Regions from separate parts of the Streptomyces thermospinosisporus genome, predicted to be linked through region 2. Evidence: predicted binding sites of a transcription regulator. Region 2 holds the regulator's gene; each other region holds the start of a gene.
What was found. The regulator HrcA, encoded in region 2, represses chaperone genes, less so after heat shock. The targets are predictions, from matches to a motif close to TTNGCACTCNGNNNNNCNGAGTGCNAA.
Positions count from the first base shown of each region.

Region 1: groL (chaperonin GroEL) is a predicted target of HrcA. The motif match lies at 2,911-2,937, and genes of this name have one in related genera.
Region 3: groES (co-chaperone GroES) is a predicted target of HrcA. The motif match lies at 3,149-3,175, and genes of this name have one in related genera.

Region 1 is NZ_BAAAIZ010000034.1:23,038-28,953, forward strand. It holds gene ABD207_RS13520 (NADH:flavin oxidoreductase) at 1-872, opposite strand, end outside; gene groL (chaperonin GroEL) at 1,123-2,745, opposite strand; gene ABD207_RS13530 (cold-shock protein) at 3,108-3,311, opposite strand; gene ABD207_RS13535 (MoaD/ThiS family protein) at 3,752-4,027, opposite strand; gene thrC (threonine synthase) at 4,117-5,430, opposite strand; SAM riboswitch class I at 5,449-5,596, opposite strand; gene ABD207_RS13545 (glucosyl-3-phosphoglycerate synthase) at 5,733-5,916, shown strand, end outside.
Region 2 is NZ_BAAAIZ010000069.1:122,926-128,841, forward strand. It holds gene ABD207_RS22585 (16S rRNA (uracil(1498)-N(3))-methyltransferase) at 1-518, opposite strand, end outside; gene ABD207_RS22590 (nitronate monooxygenase) at 515-1,588, opposite strand; gene dnaJ (molecular chaperone DnaJ) at 1,745-2,881, opposite strand; gene hrcA (heat-inducible transcriptional repressor HrcA) at 2,881-3,897, opposite strand; gene ABD207_RS22605 (MBL fold metallo-hydrolase) at 4,035-4,757, shown strand; gene ABD207_RS22610 (DUF3097 domain-containing protein) at 4,795-5,595, shown strand; gene hemW (radical SAM family heme chaperone HemW) at 5,706-5,916, opposite strand, start outside.
Region 3 is NZ_BAAAIZ010000051.1:99,204-105,119, reverse strand. It holds gene ABD207_RS18345 (IS1182 family transposase) at 1-876, shown strand, start outside; gene groL (chaperonin GroEL) at 956-2,581, opposite strand; gene groES (co-chaperone GroES) at 2,694-3,002, opposite strand; gene ABD207_RS18330 (polysaccharide deacetylase family protein) at 3,360-4,133, opposite strand; gene ABD207_RS18325 (polysaccharide deacetylase family protein) at 4,130-5,071, opposite strand; gene ABD207_RS18320 (THUMP-like domain-containing protein) at 5,162-5,916, shown strand, end outside.

The DNA.
Region 1 (5,916 bases), on a different contig from region 2:
TTCGTCCAGCCGGCCAGGTTGAGGTCGGCGCCCTCGAACTCGGGCACCCAGTAGCGGCGCTGCGAGGCGTGGAAGGCGTCGACACCGGCGGCGGAGATCGGGGCGAGGATCGCCTCCAGCTCCTCCGGCGTCTCGGCGAGCCGGGCGTCGTAGGCCTCCTGCTTCCACTGCGAGTAGCGGAAGATGACCGGGAAGCCGGGCGAGACCGCCTCCCGGACGGCCGCGACGATCTCGGCGGCGAAGGTGGCGCGGGCGACCGGGTCGCCGCCGTAGGCGTCGGTGCGGCGGTTGGTGCCGGACCACAGGAACTGGTCGATCAGGTAGCCGTGGGCGCCGTGCAGTTCGACTCCGTCGAAGCCGATGCGCTCGGCAGCGGCGGCGGCCTCGGCGAAGGCGGCGATGACGTCGTCGATGTCCTTCTTGGTCATGGTGCGGCCGCCCTCGGTGCCGTCGATCCGCAGCCCGGAGGGTCCGACGGCCGGCGCCTCGGGGAACGGGCCCTGGCCCTCCTGGCGCACCATGCCGATGTGCCACAGCTGCGGCACGATCCGGCCGCCGGCCTCGTGCACCGCCTCGGCCACCTTGGCCCAGCCCGCCAGCTGCTCCTCGCCGTGGAAGCGGGGCACCCGGCTGCTGCCCCCGGCGGAGGGGTGGCCGACATATGTGCCCTCGGTGATGATCAGCCCGACACCGGCGGCGGCGCGGCGGGCGTAGTACGAGGCCACGTCCTCCCCGGGAATGCCGTTCGGGGAGAACATGCGGGTCATCGGCGCCATGGCGATGCGGTTCGGCACGGTGAGACCGTTGATGGTCACCGGACGGGACAGGACGTCGGCGGCCCGGGAGGCGGAGTCGGCGATGGTGACGGTCACGAGGGCTCCTTGACGGGGGAGGTACCGCTTGGTATGTGCGCATGCATTCAACGCACGCCAAGGAGAACCACCGCGGGGAGGCGGCCATTCCGGCCCCTGCTTGTGATCCGAACCACAGCCCCCGTCGCCGCGACGCTCCCGGCTCTCCCCCCGGCACAGCGGCCGTGAAACGCCCGAGGGCGGCACCCCCCTCGCGGGGAGTGCCGCCCTCGGCTGTGAACGCGGGACGTTCGATCGACGCTGAGGCCGATCAGAAGTCCATGTCACCGCCCGGCATGCCGCCGCCGGCCGGCGCAGCGGCCTTCTCCGGCTTGTCGGCGATGACGGCCTCGGTGGTGAGGAACAGCGCGGCGATGGACGCGGCGTTCTGCAGCGCGGAGCGCGTCACCTTCGCCGGGTCGATGATGCCCTCGGCGATCAGGTCGACGTACTCGCCGGTCGCGGCGTTCAGGCCGTGGCCCGGGGTGAGGTTGCGGACCTTCTCCACCACGACGCCGCCCTCGAGGCCGGCGTTGACGGCGATCTGCTTCAGCGGGGCCTCCAGGGCCACGCGCACGGCGTTGGCACCGGTCGCCTCGTCGCCCTCGAGCTCCAGCTTCTCGAAGACCTGGGAGGCCTGCAGCAGGGCCACGCCACCACCGGCGACGATGCCCTCCTCGACGGCCGCCTTGGCGTTGCGGACGGCGTCCTCGATGCGGTGCTTGCGCTCCTTGAGCTCCACCTCGGTGGCGGCACCGGCCTTGATGACGGCCACACCGCCGGCCAGCTTGGCCAGGCGCTCCTGCAGCTTCTCGCGGTCGTAGTCGGAGTCGCTGTTCTCGATCTCGGCGCGGATCTGGTTGACACGGCCCTGGACCTGCTCGGCGGAGCCGGCACCGTCGACGATGGTGGTCTCGTCCTTGGTGATGACCACCTTGCGGGCCCGGCCCAGCAGGTCGAGGGTGGCGTTCTCCAGCTTGAGGCCGACCTCCTCGGAGATGACCTCGCCGCCCGTGAGGATGGCGATGTCGCCGAGCATGGCCTTGCGGCGGTCGCCGAAGCCCGGGGCCTTGACCGCGACGGACTTGAAGGTGCCGCGGATCTTGTTGACGACCAGGGTCGACAGGGCCTCGCCCTCGACGTCCTCGGCGATGATCAGCAGCGGCTTGCCCGACTGCATGACCTTCTCCAGGAGCGGGAGCAGGTCCTTGACACTGGAGATCTTGGAGTTGGCGATCAGGATGTAGGGGTCGTCGAGGACGGCCTCCATACGCTCCATGTCGGTGGCGAAGTACGCCGAGATGTAGCCCTTGTCGAAGCGCATACCCTCGGTGAGCTCCAGCTCCAGGCCGAAGGTCTGCGACTCCTCGACGGTGATGACGCCTTCCTTGCCGACCTTGTCCATCGCCTCGGCGATCAGCTCACCGATCTGGGTGTCGGCGGCGGAGATGGACGCGGTGGAGGCGATCTGCTCCTTGGTCTCGACGTCCTTCGCCTGCTCCAGCAGGGCGGCGGAGACGGCCTCGACGGCCTTCTCGATGCCGCGCTTCAGGGCCATCGGGTTGGCACCGGCGGCAACGTTGCGCAGGCCTTCCTTGACCAGAGCCTGGGCGAGCACGGTCGCGGTGGTCGTACCGTCACCGGCGACGTCGTCCGTCTTCTTGGCGACTTCCTTGACCAGCTCGGCGCCGATCTTCTCGTACGGGTCCTCGAGCTCGATCTCCTTGGCGATGGAGACACCGTCGTTGGTGATCGTGGGGGCGCCCCACTTCTTCTCGAGGACGACGTTGCGGCCCTTGGGGCCGAGGGTCACCTTGACGGCGTCCGCGAGCTGGTTCATGCCGCGCTCGAGGCCGCGCCGCGCCTCCTCGTCGAACGCGATGATCTTGGCCATGTGAAGTGGTCCCTCCAGGACTGGGGGTGATTCCTTCGGACCGCGCCCGCGCCCGCGACGGACGGCTCGCACGCCTTGTGGTTCCTTGCCCCACCCGGCCTGCGGGCCTCACCGACCCGGTCCTTCCGCTGTCACTCTCACCTTCAGAGTGCTAACGCCCAATGATTAGCACTCGACCCATGCGAGTGCAAGCGCCCGCGGGGTTCGGACGGGCTCCCGGCGGCGCTCGGCGGGGCGTCGCGCGCCCCGTATCCCCTGGTCCCGGCATGTCCCGAGGACATGGTCCCGGCATGGGCGAAGGGCCCGCACCCGGCGGGGTGCGAGCCCTTCGTCAGTGAACGATGCCTGCGGCTGGTAAGCGTTCAGGCGGTGACGCGAACCATGTCGGCCTGCGGGCCCTTCTGGCCCTGCGAGATCTCGAACTCGACCCGCTGGCCCTCTTCCAGGGTGCGGTAGCCGTCCATCTGGATCGCGCTGTAGTGGACGAAAACATCCGCACCACCGTCGACCGCGATGAAGCCGTACCCCTTCTCCGCGTTGAACCACTTGACGGTGCCCTGAGCCATGCCTAACTCCCCTATTACTGGCCCTTGCACAGATCCACACTTCGCGGATCCGGGTCAGACCTCACCCCCCAACGGTTGGGGGCGTGCGCCGGAACGCGTCGACCGCGGCTGAATGTATCTGTCCAACTGCCGTCTGCAACAGGTCAATCGGACGAGAAATCTGGACGACACCGGTCCGGAATATGGCGAGAATTCACCCGAATTCAGGGCAAGTCGGGCCGTACAAATGCCGCAAAAGCCGCGAAAAGCGCCCGCACTTTGGCCATTTCCAGTCGGGCGTGCGGCAGGAATTCAGGGTGCTCGATCGCTGGATCGGGAGCGCGTTCCCCAACTCTACCGCGCTCAACCCCATGGAATTGCCCCCTCCGCATCTCTCACGGAGGGGGCAGCACGGTGAACGCTCGGTAATCGAAGTTACCGAGGGTAATGTCCGGCGGGGATCAGCCGCCGGCGACGGCCGGGATGATGGACACGCCCGCACCGTCCGGGGTGGCGGTCTCGAGTCCCTGCTCGAAGCGGACGTCGTCGTCGTTGACGTAGACGTTGACGAACCGGCGCAGCTTGCCCTGGTCGTCCAGGACCCGGGCGGCGATCCCGGTGTGGTTCTTCTCCAGGTCCTCGATGACCTCGGCGAGGGTGGACCCCTCGGCCGTGACCTCGGCCTTGCCACCCGTGTAGGTGCGCAGGATGGTCGGGATGCGGACGGTGACGCTCATGGTGTGGACCTCCGGTCGACTGACGCCCCAGGGGCGCGGGAACTGCGTGGCCGGCCCGCACCGGCCCGCAGACGTACGGCAGGCGGCGCTCAGGCGAGGCCGGCCTCGCGGAACGACTCCAGGCTGGGCCGGATCGTCGCGGTGAGCCCGGTACCGGCCACCGCGTCCAGCGTCTTCAGACCGTCCCCGGTGTTGAGCACCACGGTGGTCTTCGACGGGTCCAGCACCCCGTTCTCGACGAGCTTGCGGGTGACGCCCACGGTCACCCCGCCGGCGGTCTCCGCGAAGATGCCCTCGGTGCGCGCCAGCACCTTGATCGCGTCGACGATCTGCTCGTCCGTCACGTCCTCCACGGCGCCGCCGGTACGGCGCGCGATGTCCAGGACGTACGGCCCGTCCGCCGGGTTGCCGATCGCCAGCGACTTGGCGATGGTGTCCGGCTTCTGCGGGCGCACCACGTCGTGCCCGGCCTTGAAGGCGGCCGACACCGGCGAGCAGCCCTCGGCCTGGGCACCGAAGATCTTGTAGGGCTTGTCCTCGACCAGGCCCAGCTTGATCAGCTCCTGCAGGCCCTTGTCGATCTTGGTGAGCTGGGAGCCGGAGGCGATCGGCACCACGATCTGGTCCGGCAGCTGCCAGCCCAGCTGCTCGCAGATCTCGTAGGCGAGCGTCTTGGAGCCCTCGGCGTAGTACGGCCGCAGGTTGACGTTGACGAAGCCCCAGCCCTCGCCGGCCGGGTCGCCTATCAGCTCGGAGCAGAAGCGGTTGACGTCGTCGTAGTTGCCCTCGATGCCGACCAGCTCGCCGCCGTAGACCGCGGCCATGACGACCTTGCCCTGCTCCAGGTCGTGCGGGATGAACACGCAGGAGCGGAAGCCGGCCCGGGCGGCCGCGGCACCCACCGCGCCGGCCAGGTTGCCGGTGGAGGAGCAGGACAGGGTGGTGAAGCCGAAGACGCGGGCCGCCTCCAGGGCCTGGGCGACCACCCGGTCCTTGAAGGAGTGCGTGGGGTTGCCGGAGTCGTCCTTGACGTACAGCCCGCCGGTGATGCCCAGCTCGCCCGCCAGGTTGTCGGCCTTGACCAGCTTGGTCCAGCCGGGGTTGAGGTTGGGCTTGTCCGCCACGTCGGCCGGGACGGGCAGCAGGGGCGCGTAGCGCCAGATGTTCGCGGGGCCCGCCTCGATGCGCTTGCGGAGCTGCTCGGTGTCGTAGGAGGAGAAGTCGTAGGCGACCTCGAGCGGGCCGAAACACTCCTCGCAGGCGAAGACCGGGCCGAGCGGGACGCGGTGGCCGCACTCGCGACAGCTCAGGGCCGCTGCGGGGCCGAGGTCGACAGTCCGGGCGGACGCGGTACCCGCGGAGTCCGTAGAGTCCGTGGAGCTTGCAACAGTCTGCACAGCCATGTGAGGCGAGGCCCTTTCTCCTCATCTTCCTCACGACGCATCTCGCCGTGAGACGGATTTGGCACCTTCCCTAGCCGGGAGCCTCGCCACGTCCGTGTGACAAGAACCGACTGGAGGGTTGCCGGGGCTTCATCGGGCCGTGTCCCTCTGCCCCTCTGGATGAGCGGTGTTCAGTTGTCCGCGCGGCGACCCCGGCATGCGATGGTCACGCGCGTTGTTCAAGACTGTAACCGACAGCCAGGACACTTGAGACAGCCGTCCGAACCGCGAGATGGATCACGACCAGTGAGGAGCCGCCGACCGTGCTGGAAGAAGTCGAGCGCTGGCTGATCGACCGCTCCTGGTCCGTGACCGACCGCCCGCTGCACCGGATCCTGGCCGCCAAGCGGGCCACCGGGCAGACGGTGAGCGTGGTGCTGCCCGCGCTGAACGAGGAGGAGACGGTCGGCGACATCGTGTCCGTCATCCGGGACGAGCTGCTGCTGA
Region 2 (5,916 bases):
AGCACGGCGGCGAAACCGGCTTCGGCGAGAAGTGCGGCAACCTGCTTGGTGCTCGCCGCGTCGGCGACCTCGGGGAAGCGCACCCGGCGGGACTGCTTGCCGGCCTCGCGGGCGGTCGCCCGCCACTTGCCGAGGGACTTCAGTCCACGCTCGCCCTTCCACTGGGTGATGCAGCGGGCCGCCGCCCAGGGGACGATCCGGTCGACGCCGACCTCGGTCATGGTCTCCACGGCCAGCTCGCCCCTGTCGCCCTTGGGCAGCGCCTGCACCACGGTGATCGTGGGTGTCTCGGCGGGCTCCTGCCTGACCTCGCCCAGGCGCACCACGAGCCGGTCCTTGCCCTCGGCGGCCTCCACCTCGCCCTCGGCCCAGCGGCCGGCGCCGTCGGTGAGGACGACGGCCTCGCCGGGCCGCAGCCGCTTCACGGAGACGGCGTGCCGGCCCTCGGGGCCGTCCAGGACGAAGCTGCCGCCGCCGGGGTCATCGAAGCGGTCGACGACGAACACCGGCGCGGTCACAGGGCACCTCCCGCCGACAACGCTGTCCGGGCGGAGGCGAGTTCGGCGGCCAGCACCTCCACCAGCTGCCCGGCGGGCAGCTCCCGCGCCAGGCGGTGGCCCTGCCCCGCCCACAGCGCCATCCCCTGGGCGTCCCCCGTCTTGGCGGCGGCCTTGCGCAGCGGCGCGGTGAGGTGGTGGACGTCGGGGTAGGCGGCGGGCGCGTAGGGGCCGTGCTCGCGCAGGAAGCGGTTGACCAGTCCGCGGGCCGGGCGGCCGGAGAAGGCGCGGGTCAGCTCGGTGCGGACGAAGAGGGGGTTGGTGAGGGCCTGCTTGTGCAGGGCGTGGGCGCCGGACTCGTGGGTGGCGAGGAAGGCGGTGCCGAGCTGGGCGGCACTGGCGCCGGCGGCGAGCACGGCGGCTATCTGGCTGCCGCGCATGATGCCGCCGGCCGCGATGACCGGGAGGCTGACGGCCTCCCGCACCTGGGCGACCAGGGAGAGCAGTCCGACGCCGGCGCCGTCCGCCGCGGGGACGTCGCGGTGGGTGCCCTGGTGGCCGCCTGCCTCGATGCCCTGCGCGATCACCGCGTCCGCGCCGCAGCGCTCCACGGCCCGCGCCTCCTCGGCGGTGGTGGCGGTGACGAAGGTGAAGGTGCCGACGCGGTGCAGCGAGTCGATGACCTCCCGGGCCGGGACGCCGAAGTGGAAGGACACCACCGCTACCGGGTCGTCGAGGAGCACGGCGAGCTTGGCGTCGTAGCCGTCGTCGCGGCCGCTGTCCGGGTCGCCCAGCTCGGTCTCGTACCAGGTGGCCTCGCCGGCCAGCTGGTGGGCGTAGACGTCCACGGCGGCCGGGTCGGCGGTCTCCGGCTGGGGCAGGAAGAGGTTGACGCCGAAGGGGCGGCCGGTGAGTCCGCGCAGCTGCTTGATCTCCTGGTACATGCCGTCCGCGGTCTTGTACCCGGCGGCGAGGAAACCGAGCCCGCCCGCCTCGCAGACCGCGGCGGCGAGCTGCGGCACGGAGACGCCGCCCGCCATGGGGGCCTGCACGATCGGGTGCGGGAAAAGACCGGTCAGCGCGGAGGACATGCCCGCATGGTGCCATGTCCTCGGAACATCACCGAATCAGCCTTTCCTCTGGCATAAACCGCCGCTTGCCCGGACTCGGCCGGCGCACCCACGGGGCCTGCGGGCAGACACGGCAACGGGCCGGCACCGGGGCGCCGGCCCGTGCTGAACGCTCGTTCAGCGGCCGTTGAAGGCGTCCTTCAGCCGGGAGAACAGCCCCTGCTGGCCCGGCTGGAACTGCCCCTGCGGGCGCTCCTCGCCGCGCAGCTTGGCCAGTTCCCTCAGCAGCCGCTCCTGCTCCGGGTCGAGCTTGGTCGGCGTCTGCACCTCGACGTGCACGATGAGATCGCCCCGGCCGCCGCCGCGCAGATGCGTCACGCCCCGGCCGTGCAGCGGGATCGACTGGCCGGACTGGGTGCCGGGCCGGATGTCGACCTCCTCCATGCCGTCCAGCGTCTCCAGCGGCACCTTGGTGCCGAGCGCCGCCGCGGTCATCGGGATGGTGACCGTGCAGTGCAGGTCGTCGCCGCGCCGCTGGAAGGTGGGGTGCGGCAGTTCGTGGATCTCCACGTACAGGTCACCGGCGGGACCGCCGCCGGGCCCGACCTCGCCCTCACCGGCCAGCTGGATGCGGGTGCCGTTGTCCACACCGGCGGGGATCTTCACCGTCAGCGTGCGGCGCGAGCGGACCCGGCCGTCGCCCGCGCACTCGGGGCACGGGTTCGGGACGACCGTGCCGAAGCCCTGGCACTGCGGGCAGGGGCGCGAGGTCATGACCTGGCCGAGGAAGGACCGGGTGACCTGGGAGACCTCACCGCGGCCGCGGCACATGTCGCAGGTCTGCGCGCTGGTGCCCGGCGCGGCGCCCTCGCCGTTGCACGTGGTGCACACGACGGCCGTGTCCACCTGGATGTCCTTGGTCGTGCCGAACGCGGCCTCGTCCAGCTCGACGTCGATGCGGATCATCGCGTCCTGGCCCCGGCGGGTGCGCGAGCGCGGCCCGCGCTGCGACGCCGTGCCGAAGAACGCGTCCATGATGTCGGAGAAGTTCCCGAAGCCACCGGCACCGAAGCCGCCCGCGCCGCCGCCGGCGGACTGCGAGAGCGGGTCGCCGCCGAGGTCGTAGACCTGCTTCTTCTGCGGGTCCGACAGCACCTCGTAGGCGGCGTTGATCTCCTTGAACCGCTCCTGGGTCTTCGGGTCGGGGTTGACGTCCGGGTGCAGCTCGCGTGCGAGCCGCCGGAAGGCCTTCTTGATCTCTTCCTGCGACGCGTCGCGGCGCACGCCGAGTACGGCGTAGTAGTCCGTGGCCACTACGACTCCGCCAGGATCTGTCCGACGTACCGTGCCACTGCGCGTACCGCTCCCATCGTTCCGGGGTAGTCCATGCGGGTCGGTCCGACCACGCCGAGCTTGGCAACCGCCTCGCCGCCCGAACCGTAGCCCACCGACACGACGGACGTGGAGTTGAGTCCTTCATGGGCGTTCTCATGACCGATACGGACGGTCACGCCCGGATCCTTGGCCTCGCCGAGCAGCTTCAGGAGCACCACCTGCTCCTCCAGCGCCTCCAGGACGGGCCGGATCGTGAGGGGGAAGTCGTGGGCGAAGCGGGTGAGATTGGCGGTGCCGCCGATCATCAGCCGCTCCTCGTTCTCCTCGACGAGCGTCTCCAGCAGGGTGGACAGCACCGTGGAGACGGTGCCGCGGTCCTCGACCTCGAACGCCTCGGGGAGGTCCTCGACGAGGCTCGGCACATCGGTGAAGCGGCGGCCGGCGACCCGGCTGTTGAGCCGGGCGCGCAGATCCGCCAGCGACGTCTCACCGAAGGGCGCCGGGCAGTCGATCACGCGCTGCTCCACCCGTCCGGTGTCCGTGATCAGGACGAGCATCACCCGGGCCGGCGCGAGCGACAGCAGCTCCACGTGACGCACGGTGGACCGGGTCAGCGACGGGTACTGCACGATGGCGACCTGCCGGGTGAGCTGGGCCAGCAGCCGGACGGTGCGCGCCACCACGTCGTCGAGGTCGACGGCGCCCTCGAGGAAGTTCTGGATGGCCCGCCGCTCGGGCGGGCTCATCGGCTTGACGCCGGCGAGCTTGTCGACGAACAGCCGGTAGCCCTTGTCCGTGGGTATGCGCCCCGCGCTGGTGTGCGGCTGGGCGATGTATCCCTCTTCCTCCAGAGCCGCCATGTCGTTGCGCACGGTGGCCGGGGAGACGCCGAGATTGTGCCGCTCGGTGAGCGCCTTGGAGCCGACGGGCTCCTGGGTACCGACGTAGTCCTGGACGATGGCGCGCAACACCTGGAGCCTGCGTTCACTGAGCACGGCGCACCTCCAGAAGCCTTCCGCCCGGTCATGTCTCTGGCACTCTTCGCACGCGAGTGCCAGACTTCCCCGGCCCAGTGTACGGCCGGGAGGTATACCCCGGGCAAGGCCGGGCGGGCCCCGCTAGCGTCGCCGATATGACCGTGACTTGGGAAGAGTCGGGCTGGGAGCGGGTGGCGGCCGGGGTGGGGCGGTGCCGGCTGCCGGTGTGGGACTGCACGGCGGGCCTCGTGGCCGGCGCGGACGGGGTGCTGCTGATCGACGCGGGCTCGAGTCTCGCCGAGGGCGTGCGGTTGCGCACCGAGGCGCAGGCGCTCGCCGGTCACCGTGTGACGCATCTCGCGCTCACCCACCCCCACTTCGACCACGTCCTCGGCGCCGCCGCCTTCGCGGGTGCGGAGGTCTACGGCGCGGTCGGCCTGGACGCGGCCCTGGCGCACGGCCGCGGCGAGCTGCGCGCGGACGCGGTGCGCCACGGTCTTGACCCGCGGGCGGCGGAGGAGGCCGTGGACGCGCTGATCCGCCCCCGGCACCTGGTGAGCGGCGAGTGGACCCTGGACCTGGGCGGCGGCCGGCAGGTGCTGCTGGCGAACGTGGGCCCCGGCCACACCGCCCACGATCTGGTGGTCCTGGTGCCCGGCGAACCCGAAGTGGTCTTCTGCGGCGACCTGGTGGAGGAGTCGGGCGAGCCCCAGGCCGGGCCCGACGCGGCGCCGTCCCACTGGCCGGCCGCGCTGGACCGCCTGCTGGAGCTGGGCGGCGAGGACGCGGCGTACGTCCCCGGTCACGGGGCGGTGGTGGACGCGGCCTTCGTACGGGCCCAACGCGAGGCGCTGGCGGCGAGGTTCGGCGTGTCGTGATGATCACGGCGCCCCGGCTCCTCGTATCGTCATCAGAATGCGCCAGTACTCCGCCGATCTGACCCCTCCGTGGAAGAAGCCGCAGCCGGCCCCCGAGGTGCCCGCCGACCCCGGCCTGGTGGTCGAGGAGCCCGCCACCGGCTTCTGCGGCGCGGTGATCCGCTGCGAGGCCGGCACCGTGACCCTGGAGGACCGCTTCGGCAAGCACCGGGTCTTCCCGCTCCAGCCGCGCGGCTTCCTCCTGGAGGGCCGCGTGGTCACCCTGGTCAGGCCCTCCGCCGCCGCGCCGGTGCGCCCCGCCCGCACCGCCTCCGGCTCGGTGGCCGTCCCCGGTGCGCGGGCGCGCGTGGCCCGCGCCGGGCGCATCTATGTCGAGGGCCGTCACGACGCCGAACTGGTCGAGAAGGTCTGGGGCGACGACCTGCGCATCGAGGGCGTGGTCGTGGAGTACCTGGAGGGCGTGGACGACCTCCCCTCGGTCGTGGCGGAGTTCTCCCCCGGCCCGGACGCCAGGCTGGGCGTCCTGGTGGACCACCTGGTGCCGGGCTCGAAGGAGTGGCGCATCGCGGAGTCGGTCACCGGTGAGCACGCCCTGGTGGTCGGCCACCCGTACATCGACATCTGGGAGGCGGTGAAGCCGTCGGCCCTGGGCATCGAGGCGTGGCCGCGCGTGGCACGGGGCGAGGACTGGAAGACGGGCGTGTGCCGGGCGCTGGGCTGGCCGGAGAACACCGGGGCGGCCTGGCAGCACATCCTGTCCCGGGTGCGCTCCTACAAGGACCTGGAGCCGGCGCTGCTGGGCAGGGTCGAGGAGCTGATCGACTTCGTGACGACGTAGGGGCCGGGGGATTCGTGACGACCTGGGCGCCGACGGGGTCGGTCCCCTTCAGCCGCCCGCTCAGTCCACCAGGTGAGCCGTCCGCTCAGTCCACCAGGTGAGCCGTCCGCTCAGTCCACCAGGTCCCGTACCACCGCGTCGGCCAGCAGCCGCCCGCGCAGGGTGAGCGCGGCCCGCCCCTCCTGGTACGGCTGCTCCTGCAGCAGCCCCTCGGACAGGGCCCTGCGGGCCGCCGCGAGGCCCTGCTCGCGCAGCAGGGAGAGCGGCACGCCCTCCCTGAGCCTCAGCTCCAGCAGGATGCGCTCCACCCGCCGGTCCTCC
Region 3 (5,916 bases), on a different contig from region 2:
GAGGTGGCCCGCCGGGGCCCAAAAGACCGGCCACCAGGTGTGATGCGCCTGGTGACCTGCTATGACCTGGAGGCCCGCACCGGCGGAAAGGGCGACATCAACTGGGACGGTTACAAAGTCCACGTCACAGAGACCTGCGACCCGGACACTCCGCACCTCGTCACGAGTGTGCTGACGACTCTCGCGAGTGTCTCCGACGCCCGGATGGCCGCCCCGGTCCATGACGAACTCGCCCGGCGGGATCTGCTGCCGGGCGAGCACTGGGTGGATGCCGGATATGCCAACGGTGGTGCCCTGACCGCCGCCCGCCGTGACCACCAGGTCGACCTGCACGGACCGCTGAAAGCGGTGACCGTCCCGCACGCCCGCGGCGATGCCGCCTTCGGCCAGAACGCGTTCACCATCGACTGGGACAACCAGCTCGTGACCTGCCCGAACGGCGTTGTCAGCACGCAATGGGCCCAGCGCCGCTCCGAAGAGGGCCTGGCGACCATCCGGGTGCGGTTCTCTCCGGCCGACTGCGGCACCTGCCCCCAGCTGACCAAGTGCGTCAACTCTCCCAGGCCCCGGCGGCGGGAGATCAACCTCAGACCCCGCGACGAATACGAAGAACTGCAGCAGGCGCGAAAACTCCAGACAACCGCTGCCTGGAAGGACCGCTACAACATCCGGGCCGGCGTCGAAGGCACCATCTCCCAAGCCGTGCACGCATGCGGCCTGCGCAGATCCCGCTACCGCGGCCTCGCGAAGACCAGCCTCCAGCACCAGCTCACCGGCGCCGCCGTCAACCTCATCCGCATCGACGCCTGGCTCACCAACACACCCCGAGCCCGCACCCGCATCAGCCCCCTGACAGCACTTCGCCCCGCCGCATAGCGGCGGGGCGAAGTGACCAGGCCCGAATTAACCAACAGCATCCCTTCACAGGGTGCCGGGCCTTCTGTGAGCGTGTGGCTCAGTGGGCGTGGCCGTGGCCGTGGCCCGCGGCGGCCGGCTCCTCCTCTTCCTTCTTCTCGACGACCAGGGTCTCGGTCGTCAGAAGCAGGGAGGCGATGGAGGCGGCGTTCTCCAGGGCGGAACGGGTGACCTTGACCGGGTCGATGACGCCGGCCTTGATCAGGTCGCCGTACTCGCCGGTGGCGGCGTTGTAGCCGCTGCCCTTCTCGAGCTCGGCCACCTTGGAGACGATCACGTAGCCCTCGAGGCCGGCGTTCTCGGCGATCCAGCGCAGCGGCTCGACGACGGCGTTGCGGACGACCGCGACACCGGTGGCCTCGTCGCCGGACTTGTCGAGGTTGTTCTCCAGGACCTTGGCGGCGTGGACCAGCGCGGAGCCACCACCGGAGACGATGCCCTCCTCGACCGCGGCGCGGGTCGCGGAGATGGCGTCCTCCAGACGGTGCTTGCGCTCCTTCAGCTCGACCTCGGTGGCGGCACCCACGCGGATGACGCACACGCCGCCGGCCAGCTTGGCGAGACGCTCCTGCAGCTTCTCGCGGTCCCAGTCGGAGTCGGTGGTCTCGATCTCCGCCTTGATCTGGGCGACGCGGCCCTCGACGTCCTCCTTCTTGCCGGCGCCGTCGACGATCGTGGTCTCGTCCTTGGTGACGGTGACGCGGCGGGCGGAGCCGAGCACGTCCAGGCCGACCTGGTCGAGCTTGAGGCCGACCTCCTCGGAGACCACGGTGGCGCCGGTGAGGACGGCCATGTCCTGCAGCATCGCCTTGCGGCGGTCACCGAAGCCGGGCGCCTTGACGGCGACGGCGTTGAAGGTGCCGCGGATCTTGTTGACGACCAGGGTGGACAGCGCCTCGCCCTCGACGTCCTCGGCGATGATCAGCAGCGGCTTGGAGGAGTTGGCCTGGATGACCTTCTCCAGCAGCGGCAGCAGGTCGGCGATGGCGGAGATCTTGCCCTGGTGGATGAGGATGTACGGGTCCTCCAGGACGGCCTCCATGCGCTCCTGGTCCGTCACGAAGTACGGCGACAGGTAGCCCTTGTCGAAGGCCATGCCCTCGGTGAAGTCCAGCTCCAGACCGAAGGTGTTGGACTCCTCGACGGTGATGACACCGTCCTTGCCGACCTTGTCCATCGCCTCGGCGATCAGCTCGCCGACCTGCTGGTCCTGGGCGGACAGCGCGGCGACGGCGGCGATGTCGGACTTCTCGTCGATCGGGCGGGCGGAGGCCAGCAGGTCCTCGGACACGGCCGCCACGGCCGCGTCGATGCCCTTCTTCAGCGCTGCCGGGGAAGCGCCGGCGGCGACGTTCTTCAGCCCCTCACGGATCAGGGCCTGGGCGAGCACGGTGGCGGTGGTCGTACCGTCACCCGCGATGTCGTTGGTCTTGGTCGCCACCTCCTTCACCAGCTGCGCGCCGAGGTTCTCGTACGGGTCCTCGATCTCCACCTCGCGGGCGATCGTGACACCGTCGTTGGTGATGGTGGGGGCGCCGAACTTCTTGTCGATGACGACGTTGCGGCCCTTGGGGCCGATCGTCACCTTCACCGTGTCGGCAAGCTTGTTGACGCCGCGCTCGAGGGCGCGACGGGCGTCCTCGTCGAACTTCAGGATCTTCGCCATGGCAGCGGGAGCCCTCTCGGAATTCTGGGTGAAATCACTGCGCCCCGGGCGCCCGGCTTCTTATGGGATGCGGGGGCCAGGGGCGCAGTCGAGCAAAGGTGCGTCGAGGTGATTACTTCTCGACGATCGCGAGGACGTCGCGGGCCGAGAGAACGAGGTACTCCTCGTTGTTGTACTTCACCTCGGTGCCGCCGTACTTGCTGTAGAGCACGACGTCACCGACCTTGACGTCGAGCTCGATGCGCTTACCGTCCTCGTAGCGGCCCGGGCCCACGGCCAGGACGACGCCCTCCTGGGGCTTCTCCTTGGCGGTGTCCGGAATGACCAGGCCAGAGGCCGTGGTCTGCTCGGCGTCCAGCGGCTGGACCACGATGCGGTCCTCGAGCGGCTTGATGGCAACCTTGGAGCTGGCGGTCGTCACGATCCGACCTCCCCCTTCGGAGATCTCACGGGGTTAACTGTCTGAGGTGGCGACCAGGTCGATCCGTCGTCGCGGGTGCCGGACCTGCCCGTCGCGTGGTTGGCACTCTCCACCGGGGAGTGCCAGAGCCGAGACTATGACTGCGATTAGCACTCGGTCAAGCGGAGTGCCAATTGGCGGCGGCGCGTCGGCCACGGGTTCGCGCTCAGGGGTTCACTTCGGAATCGCCCAGGGGTTCACTTCGGAATGCAGTCGGGCATTCACTCCGGGGAGTGCTCAGGGGCCCGCTCGGGCGTGCACTCCGGCATGCGCCGGGACGTGGCTTCCGGATACGCCCGAAGATCGCTCGGCATGCGCTCAAGGCTCTGCCCCGGCCTTCCCGAGGTAGTCCTCCAGCCGGGCCACCCGCAGGCCGCGCCGGCCGGCCTCCTCCAGCAGACGCCTCGTCCGCTCGGCGAGGGACAGCGACGGCAGGTCGACGGACGGGACGGAGACGATGTCGCCGGGCATCAGCTCCTTCGTGCCCTCGGCGTAGGTGAGTTCGCCGTCCCCGTCCAGGCTCACCCGCCACAGCACGACCGCCGTGATGCCGCAGTCGGCGGCGGCGCGCAGGGTCGTCGCGTCGTACGTGCCGTAGGGCGGGCGGAACAGGCGGGGGCGGACGCCGAAGCGGGAGGTGAGCTTGCGCTGCTGGCCGCAGATCTCCGCGCGCTGGCCGGCGTACGGCAGCCCGCGCAGGGCGGTGTGGTCGAGGGTGTGGTTCTGCAGGCTCGCGCCGATCGCGCGCAGCCGGGCGAAGTGGGCGTAGCCGGGGCCCACCACGCTGTCGGTGAGGAAGAGGCTGACCGGCAGGCGCCGTTCGCGGACGAGGCCGATGAAGCGGGGGTCGCGTTCGGCGCCGTCGTCGTAGGTCAGGAAGACGACTCTGTCGGTGGTGCGGACGCGGTCGACGACCGGCGGGAGCGCGGCGGCGGGCTGGCGCGTGCCGGCAGGGGGTGCCGTGCTGTTGCCGGCCGGCTGGCCGGCGCCGTCCCCGGCCGTCGCCGCCCGGTGCTGCACGGGGCCGGCGCAGCCCGCGGCGAGCAGCAGCGCGAGGGCCGCCACCGCCGGGCCGCGGGCGCGGGGCCTCACAGGTAGTCCTCCAGGCGGGCCACCGCGTATCCCTCGGCCGTGACCTTGTTCAGGAAGCGGCGGACCATGTCGCGCATGGTGCCGTCCCAGTGACCGGTGCCGCGGAAGTGGGTCAGCACGATGTCGCCGGGGCGCAGTTCGCGGTGCCATTCGCGGTACTCCCAGCGGTCGACGAAGACCTCCTCGTTCCACAGGGGCACGTACTCGATGCCGCAGCGCTTGGCGGCGCGGAGCGTGTCCTTGTTGTAGTTGCCGAAGGGCGGGCGGAAGAGGACGGGGCGGGTGCCGTAGCGCTTCTCGATGACCTCCTGCATGCCGCAGATCTCGCGCTTCTGGCGGGCGTAGGACAGGGCGGGCAGATAGGGGTGGTGCAGGGTGTGGTTGTTGAGGGTGACGCCGCGGTCCTGCATCCGCTCGAAGTAGGCGTAGTCGTCGTCGATGACGTAGTCGCTGAGGAAGGCGGTGTAGGGGATCCGCAGCTCGCTCATCATCCGCAGGAACTTCGGGTCCTTCTCGGCGCCGTCGTCGATGGTGAGGAAGACGATCTTCTTCTTGGTGGGGACGGTGGTGAAGACCGGCGGGAGCCCGAGGCGCCGGTGGCCGTCCACCTCGAAGCCCTCACGGGTGGTGATGTGCGGCTTCTTCTCCGGCGGCGGCGGGGCGGGCAGCGGCACCTTCTTCAGCCCCCAGCGTTCCGCGGCGGCGGCGCGTGCGGCCTGCGCGGCGCGCAGCTTGGTGGCGTAGGAGTCGAGCGCGCGGGCCGGGGGCGCGTTCAGGGGCCGTTCGCCGCTCGCGGGCGGGGCCTCGCCGCGTCCGCAGCCGGGGGCGAGGGCGGCGAGGGCGAGGACGACGAGCGCGACCCGCACCCGCCCCAGGGTGCCCCGCCCCGGCCACGCACCCCGCGCCCTCTTTTCATCGTTTTGTCGTACTACTCGCATGGGCCCGGATCCTCCCAGCCCGCCGCCCTCGATCCGGTCCGACACCGCGGCCGGAGGCGCCCGGTCCACCGACTGGCCCACAATGAGCCGGTGAACGACCTCGCCCCGCTCCTCACCCCCGAAGGCCGCGCTCTGCTGGAGGAGGTGCGCGACACCGCCCCGGCGGACGAACTCGCCGTCGCCACCCGGCTGCGCCGCGAGCACCCCGCCGAGCTGGTGTCCGCGGCGCTCACCCAGGCGCGGCTGCGGCAGCGGGCGGTGGCCAAGTTCGGCGAGGAGGACGCCCGCCGGATGTTCTTCACCGCGAACGGGGTCGAGCAGTCGACGCGGGCGAGCGTGGCGGCCTACCGGGCGCGGAGGTTCGCCGGGCTCGGCGTGACCTCGGTGGCCGACCTGTGCTGCGGGATCGGCGGGGACGCCATCGCCCTGGCCCGCGCCGGGATCCGGGTGCTGGCGGTGGACCGCGACCCGCTCACCGCGGCGGCGGCACGGGCCAACGCGGAGGCCCTCGGCCTGGCAGACCTGATCGAGGTGCGGGAGGACGACGTCACCCGGGTCGACACGGCCGGGTACGACGCGGTCTTCGCCGACCCGGCCCGGCGCGGCGGCCGGGGCCGGATCTTCGACCCCGAGGCCTACTCACCCCCGCTGTCCTGGGCGATCGGGGCGGCGCGCACGGCACCGCTCGCCGCCGCGCTGAAGATCGCGCCCGGCGTCCCGCACGAGGCGGTCCCGGACGACGCCGAGGCCGAGTGGATCTCGGACGGCGGGGACGTCAAGGAGGCCGTGCTGTGGTTCGGCGCGGCGGCGGCGAAGGGCGCCTTCCGCGCCACGCTGCTGCCCGG